DNA from 3 places in the Ciceribacter thiooxidans genome. Region 3 is predicted to be linked to each of the others. Evidence: predicted binding sites of a transcription regulator. Region 3 holds the regulator's gene; each other region holds the start of a gene.

Region 1 (4,259 bases), 180 kb from region 3:
TATAATCAGCACGAGATGTGCCAGTATCTTGAGCCCGGGCCTGTTCTCAACCATCCGCTGCCTCCTCAGTACTGTACGCGCCGCTCGACAAAGCGGAACTGAATGAAGGTAAGAAAGATGACGATGCCCATCAGGATGACTGATTGGGCGGCGGATGACCCCATATTGAGGCCGATGAAACCGTCGTTGAAAACCTTGTAGACGAGGATATTCGTCGCCTGCGCCGGACCTCCCTTGGTGGTGGCATGGATGACGGCGAAGGTATCGAACATCGTATAGACGATGTTGACGACAACCAGGAAGAACGTGGTGGGCGAGAGCAGCGGAAAAACGACGGTAAAGAAGCGCTTCGCCGGCCCGGCCCCATCAATGGCGGCCGCCTCCCGCAGTGACTGAGGAATGGCTTGCAGGCCCGCCAGGAAGAAAAGGAAGTTGTAGGAGATCTGCTTCCAGCTCGCGGCCATGATGACGAGAATCATCGCGTCCAGGCCGGAAAGCCTGTGATTCCAATTGTAGCCGACCTCCCGCAACATGTAGGGCGCAATGCCGATGGTCGGATTGAACATGAACCACCACAGGATGCCAGCGACTGCAGGGGCAACCGCGTAGGGCCATACAAGTAGCGTCGTGTAAACGTTGCGGCTGCGGATGCAGCTATCGGCAGCGAGTGCGAGGATCAGCGCCAGGACGATCGAGAAAATCGCGACGCCGACAGAAAAAACCAGCGTAACCTGCAGCGAATTCAGGTAGCTCGGATCGGCAAATAGTGCCGCGTAGTTCTTAAGGCCGACAAAGGCCGTGCTGAGGCCAAACGGATCCTCCCGCAGGAACGACTGGCGAACGGCCTGGGCGGCCGGCCAGATGAAGAAGATCAACGTAACGGCGAGTTGGGGCAACAGGAGCCCATAGGGCAGTATCTTGTTGCCGAATATCGTGCGCTTGGTCTGCATGGCGGCATCCGACGGATGGGGCTTTCAGGGGCCACGGAGGGCCTGCCGGGTCACCGACCCGGCAGGCCCTCCGACGAGCTCGGATTTGCTTCGGGAACTTTACTGGTTGGCCGCCGCAAAGTCGCTTATGAGCTTGTTCCCGCGCTCCACCACTGCGTCGAGCGCTCCTTGAGCGTCCTTCTTGCCGGACAACAGCGCCTCGAACTCCTCATCGATGATCGTTCGAATCTGCACGTAGTTGCCGAAGCGAAGGCCCTTTGAGTTCTCCGTCGGCGGATTCAATGTCATCTGCTTGATCGCAACGTCGGAACCCGGGTTCTTCTCATAGTAACCCTGCTGCTGACCGAGGTCGTAGGCGGCTTGAGTGATTGGCAGATAACCCGAGAACTGGTGCCAATTGGCCTGAACCTCCGGCGAGGACAGGTAATGGAAGAAGTCGGCCGCACCCTTGTATTCAGCGTCGTCGTGTCCCTGCAGGACCCAGAGGGTTGCCCCACCGATGATGGAGTTTTGCGGCGCACCGTCAACGTCAGAATAGTAAGGCAGCATTCCGAAGCCGACTTCAAAATCCTTTGCGTTGTTCATGACGGCGGCGCGAGCGGCCGACGAATTCATATACATTGCGCATTCCTGCGCGTAGAATTTCGGCGGAGCGTCATCACCGCCGACAGGGCCGCCATACTGGAAGACGCCTTCGTCCTGCCATTTCTTCAAATTCGACCAGTGCTTGACCTGGACCGGGCCGTTGACGGTAAGCTTGGGATCGATACCGCCGAAACCGTTCTCCAGCGTGCCGATCGGTTGATTGTGCCAAGCGGAAAAGTTCTCGAGCTGTACCCAGGAAATCCAGCCCGACGTAAAGCCGCACTTGGCAGCGCCCGATTCCATGATCTTCTTGGAATAGGCTTCCACATCCTGCCAAGTCTTCGGCGGCGTTTCAGGGTCGAGCCCCGCCTTCTTGAAGACGTTCTTGTTGTAATAGAGAATCGGTGTCGATGAATTGAACGGCATCGAAAGCATATTGCCGTCCGTGTCCGTGTAATAGCCGACGACGGCCGAGAGAAAGCCCTTCGGATCGAATTCGGTTCCGGTATCCGCCATCAACTTGTAGACGGGGTAGACGGCGCCCTTGGCGGCCATCATCGTGCCCGTGCCGACTTCGAACACCTGGACGATGTCCGGCTGTTGCTTGGCACGGAAAGCGGCGATCGCCGCCGTCATGGTTTCGGTGTAGTTGCCCTTGTAGGTCGGCACGACCTCATACGCGTCCTGCGATTTGTTGTAGTTGGCAACGATCTCTTCGAGTTTCTTGCCGAGTTCACCGCTCATGGCGTGCCACCAGGTGATCTGGGTCTTGGCAAAGGATGTAGAGGCCGACAGGCTAAGTGCCAGCGCGGCAAAAGCAACTTTCTTTATCATGGGTTCCTCTCCTCCTCAGAAGAGTTGAGACTTTAGAGACATCGAATAGGCCGTCAAGGCAGAAATTTTCGCTTCGACGTTCGTTCGGCGATCGGAGTGTTTCGGTTCGCTTTCGCTTCTCTAATGAGGTGGGATGAACGGTAAGTGACGGTTCGATGACGGCGAAGTGACCGTTCAACAACACTTTTGTGACAGTTCCGTCACTTCCGCGTAGCGTGTCTAGAACGCATTTTGAAAGTGCCTCGGCAGCCGCCAAGGCAAAACGGCAATGATGTCATAGCGGCAGGAGAGGCTGGAAAAATCCGGTTGCCGCGAGAGCCAGACGTCGCTCGCCGCGTGAATGCGCTTCTGGGTGTGAAAGCTTACGGCGTCGACCGCGCTACGTTCCAGTCGCCGGGCCTTGACCTCCACGAACACGGCAAGCGTGCCCCTACGTGCGATGATGTCGATCTCTCCGGCGCGGGTGCGGTAGCGCAGGGCGACAATGCGGTACCCTTTCAGAAGGAGAAAAAGCGCGGCAACGTACTCGGACAAACGCCCGCGTCGTTCTGCCCTGAGGCGCCGGCCGTCGGGTTTTCTCTCCTGCGGCCGGCCGTTGCTCATCCCTCGTCCTTGAGTTCGAGGATTCGCTGGTAGAGATCTTTGCGGGGCAGACCCGTCTGCCTTGCCGCCTCGGTTGCGACCTTGCCGGCGGGGAGGTCGGCAGCAAGGCGCTTCAGGAGCGTGTCGACGTCGTCCTGGGCCGGCGCCTCGGGGGGAGCAGGCGGACCGATCACCAGCACGATTTCGCCCTTCACAGCGCGATCATCGTAGTGATCCGCGAGCTCGGCAAGGGTACCTCGCCGGAATTCCTCGAAGGTCTTGGTCAGTTCGCGGCACACGCAAGCTTGCCTGCCGACACCGAGCACATCCGCAGCGGCGGCCAGCGTGTCGCCGATGCGATGTGGCGACTCGAAGAACAAAAGAGTGCCGGGAACCTCCCGCACCTCCTCCAGCCGATCCCGTCGCGCCTTGTCCTTCGTGGGCAGAAACCCTGCGAAAAAGAAGGCGTCGTTCGGCAGGCCGGAGCCGACGAGGGCCGCGAGCGGCGCCGAAGGTCCGGGGATCGGCACCACGCGGCAGCCAGCATCGATCGCTATGCGTCCCAGACGATAGCCCGGATCGGAGACCAGCGGCGTGCCGGCATCGGAGACCAGCGCCACGGATTTTCCTTCCGCCAAGGCGGCGAGCAATTTCGGGCCCGCCACCTCTGCATTGTGTTCATGGTAGGCGGTCGGCCGGTTGTGGATACCGTAGCGATCCAGCAGAACGCGGGTCACGCGCGTATCCTCGCAGGCGAGCACGTCAGCCCCGGCAAGCACCTCAAGCGCCCGCAGCGTAATGTCGCCGAGGTTGCCGATCGGCGTCGCGACGAGATAGAGCGCAGGCTCGAGCGGCCGGGCGGAGATCACGGCATCATAGAGGCGATAGGTCTTCGGGGAAGCCGCGGCGTCCTTCCGGATGTCTGTCACGATGGGCGTCCTTTCAGGGATGACAGGGCCTTTATGGTTCAGCATCGACCTTTGAACAAGATACAATGCCCATTCGCTCTGCCCGCGCGTGATGGCTCTTGCAATCGACCGCCTTTTGCTGCCATTTTGCGCGTCCACATTCTCCCGCCGACGAACAGCGCGGCGTCATATTGCGGCCATCCCAGCTCCCCGGATGGCGACAGGTCGAAAGCGGTAAAGTCCATGCGTATCACTCTTGAACGGTCCAACCTTCTCAAATCGCTGAACCATGTTCACCGCGTGGTCGAACGTCGCAACACGATCCCGATCCTGTCGAACGTGTTGCTGCGTGCGGAAGGCGCCAGCCTCGACATGAAAGCGACCGACCTGGACCTCGAGA
Region 2 (4,259 bases), 270 kb from region 3:
TGGCGTCGTTGACATCGGTACGGAGTTGCTGATCGAACATATTTCGCTGCCGGACAGCAGTGGCAGCTTCATGTGGAGAACTTATGTCGCCGTCGCAGTTGATCTTTCCGGGAACCGGCTGATGATCGGGACCGGCTCGCCCGTCGCATTGCCGTCGCTCTCCGCGACGTGCGCCGTTCACGAGGACATCGCACATGCCGAATGATCACGGGCATACCCATATTGATCCCAAGTCCGGGGACCGCCGGGTTTCCATCGCGATCTGGGCGAACGGCCTGCTGACCGTCGCACAGATTGTCGGCGGCCTGCTGTCCGGCAGTCTGGCCCTCATCGCGGATGCGCTTCATAACCTGTCCGACATGGCCTCGCTGGTCATCGCCTTCGCGGCACGCAAGATCGCGCGGCGACCGGCGGACGAGACGATGACCTTCGGTTACGGTCGGATCGAGATTGTCGCCGCGCTGATAAACTATACCACGTTGATCCTCGTCGGCCTCTATCTCATCTACGAAGGCGGCATGCGGATGATCAGTCCGCCCGAGGTAGGCGGCTGGACGGTCGTCATTCTTGGTGGTGTGGCGCTGGCGGTGGACACGCTGACTGCGCTGCTCACCTGGTCGATGCAGAAGGGGAGCGTGAATATCCGAGCGCTTTTCCTGCACAACCTGTCGGATGCGCTGGCCTCGGTCGCGGTCATCGTCGCGGGCGCGGTGATTATCCTTTACGACATGCGGTGGGTCGATCCCGCCACGACGATCGGCATTGCCCTCTATGTTCTCTACATGGCCTTCACGGAGATCGGCGGCCCCATTCGAACGCTCATGCTGGGCAGTCCTCCCGACATCGACAACAACGCTGTGGTGAACGCGATACGCGCGGTCGACGGAGTGGTCGACATCCACCACGCTCATCTCTGGCAGATGCAGGAACATGCTGCCGCGCTCGATACGCATGTCGTGGTCGAGCAGGAAGCCTGGGGCCGTCTCCACGATATCAAGCGCGCCATCAAGCAGGTGCTCGAGGAGGAGTTCGGCATCGCTCACTCGACGCTCGAGTTTGAGCGGGAGGATCAGGCCCATCGGGGCGCTGGCCTCTATGGACATGGCGCGAACCGGAAGGAGCAAACGCAGTGACGGTGGCCGGAATGCGGCATTGCGAGCGGCAGGCAACAGGTGTGGCGACCGCCTTCCGTCGGCCTTTCGCCAGAATGGGTCGGCAGGACTGGAAAATCAGGGAATTAGGGGCTTTAGTGACAATTGGCTGGGGAGGCCTGGATTTTCACATGACTTCAAAGACTTATCAAAATCGCCTTTGAGTTCCCTATGTTGTCCCGCCGGGCGACCGTGGATGCCATCTATGTGCCCTGGCTTTGGGCATCAGTCAACGGGCGGATAAAGCGGCAATTATTTCCGCTGTCTGACTTCGAACTGGCCGTCTGGTGGCGACAAAGCGCTCTGCTACTTCGCGCCCACTTGTAGGTCATGCAGGACGCCGTCGCGCTTGCCGGAACCAGGCATCGCTTTGGGCACGGCCTCCTCCAGAGCGCGTCATAAAGCTAACGTCGCTACGCAGGCGTTAGATGACCGACAAGGACCGATACCGGTCCTTGGAACCAGAGGGATCAGGTCCCGGGTCTGTCGCAAGGAGGCCTTCGTTCGAGCATCGACGATTTGCGATTTGACGCGCTGACTGGCAAGGGGCAATCTGCGTTGATGGGCGGAAACCGAGGAGAACCTGTCCTCTTGCGGTTTGAGGGAGGATGACATGCTCACGCGGCGGAGCGCGATCATGATGGGGGCTGCCGTCTGTGCGGCACCCCTGGTGCGGGCACAGACGGCCGAGCCGTTCCGCTTTGCGCTGACCCCGGTCTTTCTGGACAATGATGCCGCCGTGATCTCCGCCCTGCGTGGGGCGCTTGCGGCTGCGATGGGACAGGAGATCGAGCTTGTTCAAAGGCGCACCTATCAGGAGATCACGGGCGCGCTTCTGGATGGGTCGGTCGATGCGGCCTGGACTTGCGGTTATCCCTTCCTGCAACACCGGGCGGAACTGTCGCTTCTTGGGGTGCCCGTCTGGCGGGGCGAGCCGCTCTACCAGTCCTATCTGATCGTGGCTGAAGACGACCCCGCAACGGGCTTAGCCGACTTGCGTGGTGGCACGCATGCCTTTTCGGACCCCGACAGCAATTCGGGCTTTCTGGTCACGGCATCAGATCTTGTCCGTATGGGTGAGGTGGCAGACAAGTTCTTTTCCCGGGCGATTTTTACCTATGGTCACCGCAATGTTGTCCGTGCGGTCGCGGGCGGACTGACACGGTCAGGCAGCGTCGACGGCTATGTCTGGGAGGTCTTGAACAGCGTCGAGCCTGATCTGACGGCCCGGACCAGGGTCGTCGAGCGGTCGGAAAAGCTCGGCTTTCCTCCCTTTGTCGCACGCAGTGACCGCATGGCCGAGGCTGGGACTGTGGCCTGTGCGGCGGCGCTCAAGAGCCTTGATCAGACCGATCAGGGCCAAACGGTGTTGCAGCTCTTGTATCTCGACGGTGTCACGGCCGCCGAGCCACCGCTATTCGACGGCATCGCCGCGCGCATGGCGATTATGGAGGGCGGATGAAGCCTCTGTCCCGCTTTGGGAACCTTCCCGTCACATTGCGCGTGCCCTTGATTACAGCCGCGCTGATGATTCTGCTGGGGCTGGTGGCCAGCCAAGGCGTGCTTTCCGCCCTGGGCCGTGTGCAGGACGCCCGGCTGTCCGAGACGGCACGGCTGCATATGGAGGGCCTTTCAGTCGCCCTTGGCCCATCGGTCCTGCGGCAGGATGTCTGGGAGGTTTACGACATCCTCGACCGGGCGCGACCGGGAAGCGAAGGGCAGCGTCTTTTGCTGACCGTGGTGACGGATGAGCGTGCTCGCGTGCTCGCCGCAACCGATCCGCGCCGCGCACCGGTGGGCGGGGATGCACGGGATTTCGAGAGCGGGGCGGTCGCTCCGGAAGCTGTGCGGATGACCGGTAATCCCGTCCTGCGGGTGGCTGCACCCCTGCAATATCAGGGCCGTACCGTTGGCGGGATCGTCACGGAACTGGACGTGACCGACCTGCTGGCCGAGCGGCGTGACGTGACCCTGTGGCTTCTGTTCGGCAACGCCCTGGCGACGGCGGTTTTGGCCTTTGGCGGCTGGTTCGCCGTGGCGCGTATCCTGCGTCCCGTTGGAGCATTGGTGCAGGCGATGGATGCGTCGGACGGTGCCCCACGGCCCATTCCCGAGGCCGAGATCCCCCATGGCGATCCAAGGTTGGCGAGGTTGATCGAGACCTATAACCGCATGACCACAGCCGTGGAGGAACGGGCGGAAGCCGAACGTCGGCTGGCCGACCGGGAGCGCTTTGTCAGCCTGGGGCGACTTTCCTCCTCGTTGGCGCATGAGATCAACAATCCGCTGGGAGGCCTGCTGAATGCCGCCGACACCATCCACACCTATGCCGACCGGCCCGATGTGGTGCGCCAATCGGCAGAATTGATGCAGCGCGGCTTGGGTCATCTGCGCGACGTGACGCGGGCGATCCTTGATCAGAACCGGCTTGACCGTGCGGGGCAACCGCTGCGCGCCGAAGACTTCGAGGACCTGCATCTGCTGTTTGAACCCGAGGCTTACGGTCGCGGTCAGGTCCTGGATTGGCGGATTGCCGCGGGGGCGGCACTGCTGGCGCGTCAACCCGCGGCCCCGGTGCGGCAGGTGGCGCTGAACCTGCTTTTGAATGCCGGAGCGGCGGCGGGGAGAATGGTCAGGTTGGCCTGAACGTGGCGAATGAGGGCGACGAGCTATCGATTTCGGTGAGTAACACCGGCGCGGCCATGAGCGAGGCCGATCTCGGGCGCCTCCTGGCCTCTGGCCCGTTGCCACCGGGGGGCGGGGTCGGTCTTCGGTTGGTGCATGACATCGTGGCGGGGCTTGGGGGTAGGCTGCTCCACGAGCGGATCGGCGATCAGACGGTGATTCGGGTCAATCTGCCACCGCACGGGGGCGACCATGCTTGAAGGACGCCGGATCGTGTTGGTGGAGGACGACAAGATCATGGGCGCATCCCTGGTCCAGCGCCTGACGCTGGAGGGGGCCGAGGTGGAATGGCATCGAGGCGTCGCCCGTGCCCTGCCTGCCATCCGCACGCCGCGCAAGGTGCTGGACGCGGTGGTCTGCGACATTCGTCTGCCGGACGGCACGGGCGAGGAGCTTTACGACACCCTCATCAGCACCGGCCAT
Region 3 (4,259 bases):
GGCGCGCGCAGGTAGGTTTCGTAAAGCGGCGTGGCTTCAGCCATGGCGGAACAGCTCCTTCGCAACCGATAGATGTCAAGAACGATCATCCGATTTCCCGGAGAAAAATCCCCGAAAAAATCAAAAATGCCGCCTTTCGGCGGCGGCTGGCACTATCGGCATTTCCCGTTGCGCTGTCAACAAAACTGCGACAGGCAAAGGTTTTTTGTCACGCCGGGACGACTTTCACAGCTTTGATTTTTTGCGCCAACGCCAACCAGCAAGTTGGGGAAAACTTGAAAATCGATTCCCGTTGATTCGTCCGACTCTTGTCACGGAGTCAGCGCCACACTAGGTTAAATTTACATTAAAAGATTGCATGCGGCAGAAATAGTCACCGAAAGTATCGAGGAAGTTTTGTTTCGGATTCGTTCGAAGCAACGGTGACGGATTCTGCCATCAAAATCGCGACGGCGGAGATAATGGCATGAATTGGACAGATGAGCGCGTCGAAAAACTGAAAAGGCTTTGGGCTGAAGGCCTGAGCGCAAGCCAGATCGCCGCGCAACTCGGCGGAGTCAGCAGGAATGCCGTGATCGGCAAGGTCCACCGTCTGAACCTGCCGGGACGCGCAAAGTCCGGCGGCGGCACGGCACCGGCGCGTACGCCGAAACGCCCGGCACCGACCCCTCGTCCGTCGGGCTTTGCTGCACGCGTTCCCACCCGTGCAAACGCCCGGCCGGCAGGCGGCGCCATACTGAAGGAAGAGGGCCAGATCGGTCTCATCCAAGAGGTCCGCGCCGTAACCTCCTCCAACGTCGTGATTCCGATTTCCCGCCGCCTCGGCCTGACGGAACTCACGGAGCGTACCTGCAAGTGGCCGATCGGCGATCCGATGAGCGACGAGTTCCACTTCTGCGGCTGCGAGTCTCTCGATTCCTCACCCTATTGCAGCTATCACGCGAAGCTCGCCTACCAGCCGGTTTCCGAGCGTCGCAAGGCGGAACGGTAAGCTTTCGCCGACACAGCAGAGAAAACGGGCCCCGCGGGCCCGTTTTTTTATACATGAGACGACAGGACCTCAGGCCTCCATCGAGTAGCCTGCCCCGCGCACGGTGCGGATGACGTCCTGCATGTTGGAAAAGTTGAGCGCCTTGCGCAGGCGTCCGACATGGACATCGACGGTGCGTTCGTCGACATAGATGTCGTGCCCCCATACGCCGTCCAGAAGCTGCGATCGGGAGAAGACGCGGCCGGGCGACGACATCAGGAACTCCAGCAACCGGAATTCGGTCGGGCCGAGGCGAACCTCGCGGCTCTTGCGATGAACGCGGTGCGTCTCCCGGTCAAGCTCGATGTCGCCGCAGCGAAGGACACTCGAGAGCACCTCGGGACGCGCGCGCCGCAGCATCGCCTTGACGCGCGCCATCAGTTCCGGCGTGGAAAACGGCTTGACGACGTAGTCATCAGCCCCCGTGGCGAGACCGCGCACCCGCTCGCTCTCCTCGCCGCGCGCCGTCAGCATGATGACCGGCAGGCGTTCGGTTTCCGGCCGCATCCGCAGCCTGCGGCAGAGTTCAATCCCGGAGACGCCCGGCAGCATCCAGTCCAGCAGCAGGAGATCGGGAACCCTTTCCTGGAGACGCAGTTCCGCCTCGTCGCCGCGCGGAATCGTCTCCACCTCGTAGCCTTCGGCTTCCAGATTGTAACGAAGGAGTACGCTCAGCGCCTCTTCGTCTTCGACCACCACTATTCTTGGCTGCATCGCTTGCTCATCCTCCGCAGCGGCATCACTCGGTGACCACGCCGACATCCGTCGTCAGGTCTTCCTTCGGTCGCTCGCCTTCCGGCTGGGCCCCGGTCGTCATGTAGTAGATGGTTTCGGCGATATTGGTGGCATGATCGCCGATCCGCTCCAGGTTCTTGGCACAGAAGAGGAGATGCGTGCAGCTGGTGATGTTGCGGGGATCTTCCATCATGTAGGTCAACAGCTCCCTGAACAGGGACGTGTAGACGGCATCGATCTCATCGTCGCGGTCACGAACCGATTTCGCCTTTTCCGCCGATCGGGTCGAGTAGACGTCGAGAACTTCCTTCAGCTGAACGAGCGCGAGCTCGGAGAGATGTTCGATCCCGCGAGCCAGCTTGCGTGGAATACCGGCGCTCTGGACCGCCATGGCGCGCTTGGCGTTGTTCTTGCCGAGATCGCCGACCCGTTCGAGGTCGCTGGCGATCTTGAGCGCTCCGATGATCTCGCGAAGGTCACTGGCGACGGGCTGACGACGGGCGATGGTAATGACAGCCTTGTCGCCGATTTCGCGCTCTGCTGCGTCCATGATGACGTCGTCGGAGATGACCTTGTGCGCAAGCGCGGAGTCGCCCTGGACCAATGCCCGGACGCTGTCGCTCACCATCTGTTCGGCAAGTCCGCCCATCTCGGAAATGCGGCGCATCAGGTATTTCAGTTCTTCGTCGAAGGCGGAGTAGATGTGTGTCGATGACATGTCGTGATCCTCGAATGAATGCGTCAGCGCGACCGATGACAGGGCATCAGCCGAAGCGGCCCATGATGTAGTCCTGCGTGCGCTGATCGTCGGGATTGGTGAACATCTTGTCGGTATCGTTTTCTTCGACGAGCTCACCGAGATGGAACATCGCCGTGCGCTGCGACACACGCGCCGCCTGCTGCATGGAGTGGGTCACGATGACGATCGTGTAGTTCGCGCGAAGCTCGTGGATCAGTTCCTCGACCTTGGCGGTCGCGATCGGATCGAGTGCCGAACAAGGTTCGTCCATCAGGATGACCTCGGGGCTGACGGCGACGGCGCGGGCGATACAGAGACGTTGCTGCTGGCCACCCGAAAGCCCGGTGCCGGGCGCATCGAGGCGATCCTTCACTTCATTCCAGAGGCCGGCTTTCTGCAATGCCGACGCGACGATGTCGTCCATGTCCGACTTCTTGCGAGCGAGCCCATGAATGCGCGGGCCGTAGGCGACGTTCTCATAGATCGATTTCGGGAACGGATTCGGCTTCTGAAACACCATGCCGACCTTGGCGCGCAGTTGAACCGGATCCACCTTGGGATCGTAGATGTTCTCCCCGTCGATGGAGATGTGTCCTTCGACGCGGCAGTTGGCGATCGTGTCGTTCATGCGGTTCAGGCAGCGCAGGAAGGTCGACTTGCCGCAGCCGGAAGGTCCGATGAAGGCGGTGACCGAACGCGGCGGTATCTCGATGTCAACGTCCTTGATCGCGTGCTTGTCGCCATAGAACACCTGAACCTTGCGGGCCGAGATCTTCGAGTCGTTCATCGTTGCAGCCTTCGTCGTGGTCGTCATTGTAGTCGGCATGTTACTCATAGTCAGCCCTCTTACCAACGGCGCTCGAAGCGGCGGCGAAGAATGATCGCGATCAGGTTCATCATCAGCAGAAATACGAGAAGCACGATGATCGCACCGGACGCGCGCTCCACGAAGGCCGGGTCGCCGCGTTGCGTCCAGTTGTAGATCTGGACCGGAAGAGCGGATGCCGGGTCGAAGAAGCCTTCTGGTGGCCCGGCCGGATACTCACGGACGAACGCCACCATGCCGATGAGCAGCAATGGCGCCGTCTCCCCGAGGGCGCGAGCCAGACCGATGATCGTTCCTGTGAGGATACCCGGCATCGCCAAAGGCAATACATGATGGAAGGTCGCCTGCATCTTCGACGCACCGACGCCGAGAGCTGCATCGCGGATCGACGGCGGCACTGCCTTCAGCGCCGCGCGCGTGGCTATGATGATGGTCGGCAACGTCATCAGCGTCAGTACGAGGCCGCCGACGATCGGCGCCGACTGCGGCAAACCCACGAAGTTGATGAGGACCGCGAGGCCAAGAATACCGAACACGATCGAAGGCACCGCCGCAAGATTGGAGATATTCACCTCGATCAGATCCGTGAACCTGTTCTGCGGAGCGAATTCCTCCAGGTAGATCGAGGCAGCAACCCCAAGCGGCAGTGACAGTACGAAAACGATGAGCATCATATAGGCGGAGCCGATGATGGCGACACCGAGACCGGCGGCTTCCGGACGCGTATCGGAAGCGTCCGGTGCCGTGAAGAACGACCAGTTAAAGTTGGTCGTCAGAATGCCCGCTTCCTTCAGCTTGTCCGCCAGCATCAACTGCTCGGGCGATATGTTCCGGTCGAGCTTGGCGCTCTCCATCGTCACGCGGCCCTTGTAATAGCCATCGATACGGCCGGCGGCGAGAAGATCGAAACGGACGGTCTGGCCGATCGC

The links. Region 3 encodes PhoB, which activates phosphate uptake and scavenging genes when phosphate is short. Its sites were predicted from a motif close to TGTCATNNANCTGTCAT; they were not measured.
Region 1: the regulator PhoB is predicted to act here: its motif matches at 2,514-2,530, upstream of ugpB (sn-glycerol-3-phosphate ABC transporter substrate-binding protein UgpB).
Region 2: the regulator PhoB is predicted to act here: its motif matches at 1,546-1,562, upstream of H4I97_RS13620 (PhnD/SsuA/transferrin family substrate-binding protein).

Annotation. Positions count from the first base shown of each region.
Region 1 is NZ_CP059896.1:3,225,866-3,230,124, forward strand. Features, by position in the region: gene ugpE (sn-glycerol-3-phosphate ABC transporter permease UgpE) at 1-54, opposite strand, end outside; gene ugpA (sn-glycerol-3-phosphate ABC transporter permease UgpA) at 66-950, opposite strand; gene ugpB (sn-glycerol-3-phosphate ABC transporter substrate-binding protein UgpB) at 1,050-2,369, opposite strand; gene H4I97_RS15935 (YraN family protein) at 2,589-2,972, opposite strand; gene rsmI (16S rRNA (cytidine(1402)-2'-O)-methyltransferase) at 2,969-3,871, opposite strand; gene dnaN (DNA polymerase III subunit beta) at 4,103-4,259, shown strand, end outside.
Region 2 is NZ_CP059896.1:2,782,075-2,786,333, reverse strand. Features, by position in the region: gene H4I97_RS13630 (hypothetical protein) at 1-205, shown strand, start outside; gene H4I97_RS13625 (cation diffusion facilitator family transporter) at 195-1,133, shown strand; gene H4I97_RS13620 (PhnD/SsuA/transferrin family substrate-binding protein) at 1,765-2,613, shown strand; gene H4I97_RS13615 (histidine kinase dimerization/phospho-acceptor domain-containing protein) at 2,610-3,797, shown strand; gene H4I97_RS24920 (ATP-binding protein) at 3,800-4,036, shown strand; gene H4I97_RS13610 (sigma-54-dependent transcriptional regulator) at 4,029-4,259, shown strand, end outside.
Region 3 is NZ_CP059896.1:3,048,974-3,053,232, forward strand. Features, by position in the region: gene H4I97_RS15020 (aspartate aminotransferase family protein) at 1-44, opposite strand, end outside; gene H4I97_RS15025 (GcrA family cell cycle regulator) at 467-991, shown strand; gene phoB (phosphate regulon transcriptional regulator PhoB) at 1,061-1,744, opposite strand; gene phoU (phosphate signaling complex protein PhoU) at 1,770-2,483, opposite strand; gene pstB (phosphate ABC transporter ATP-binding protein PstB) at 2,530-3,318, opposite strand; gene pstA (phosphate ABC transporter permease PstA) at 3,351-4,259, opposite strand, start outside.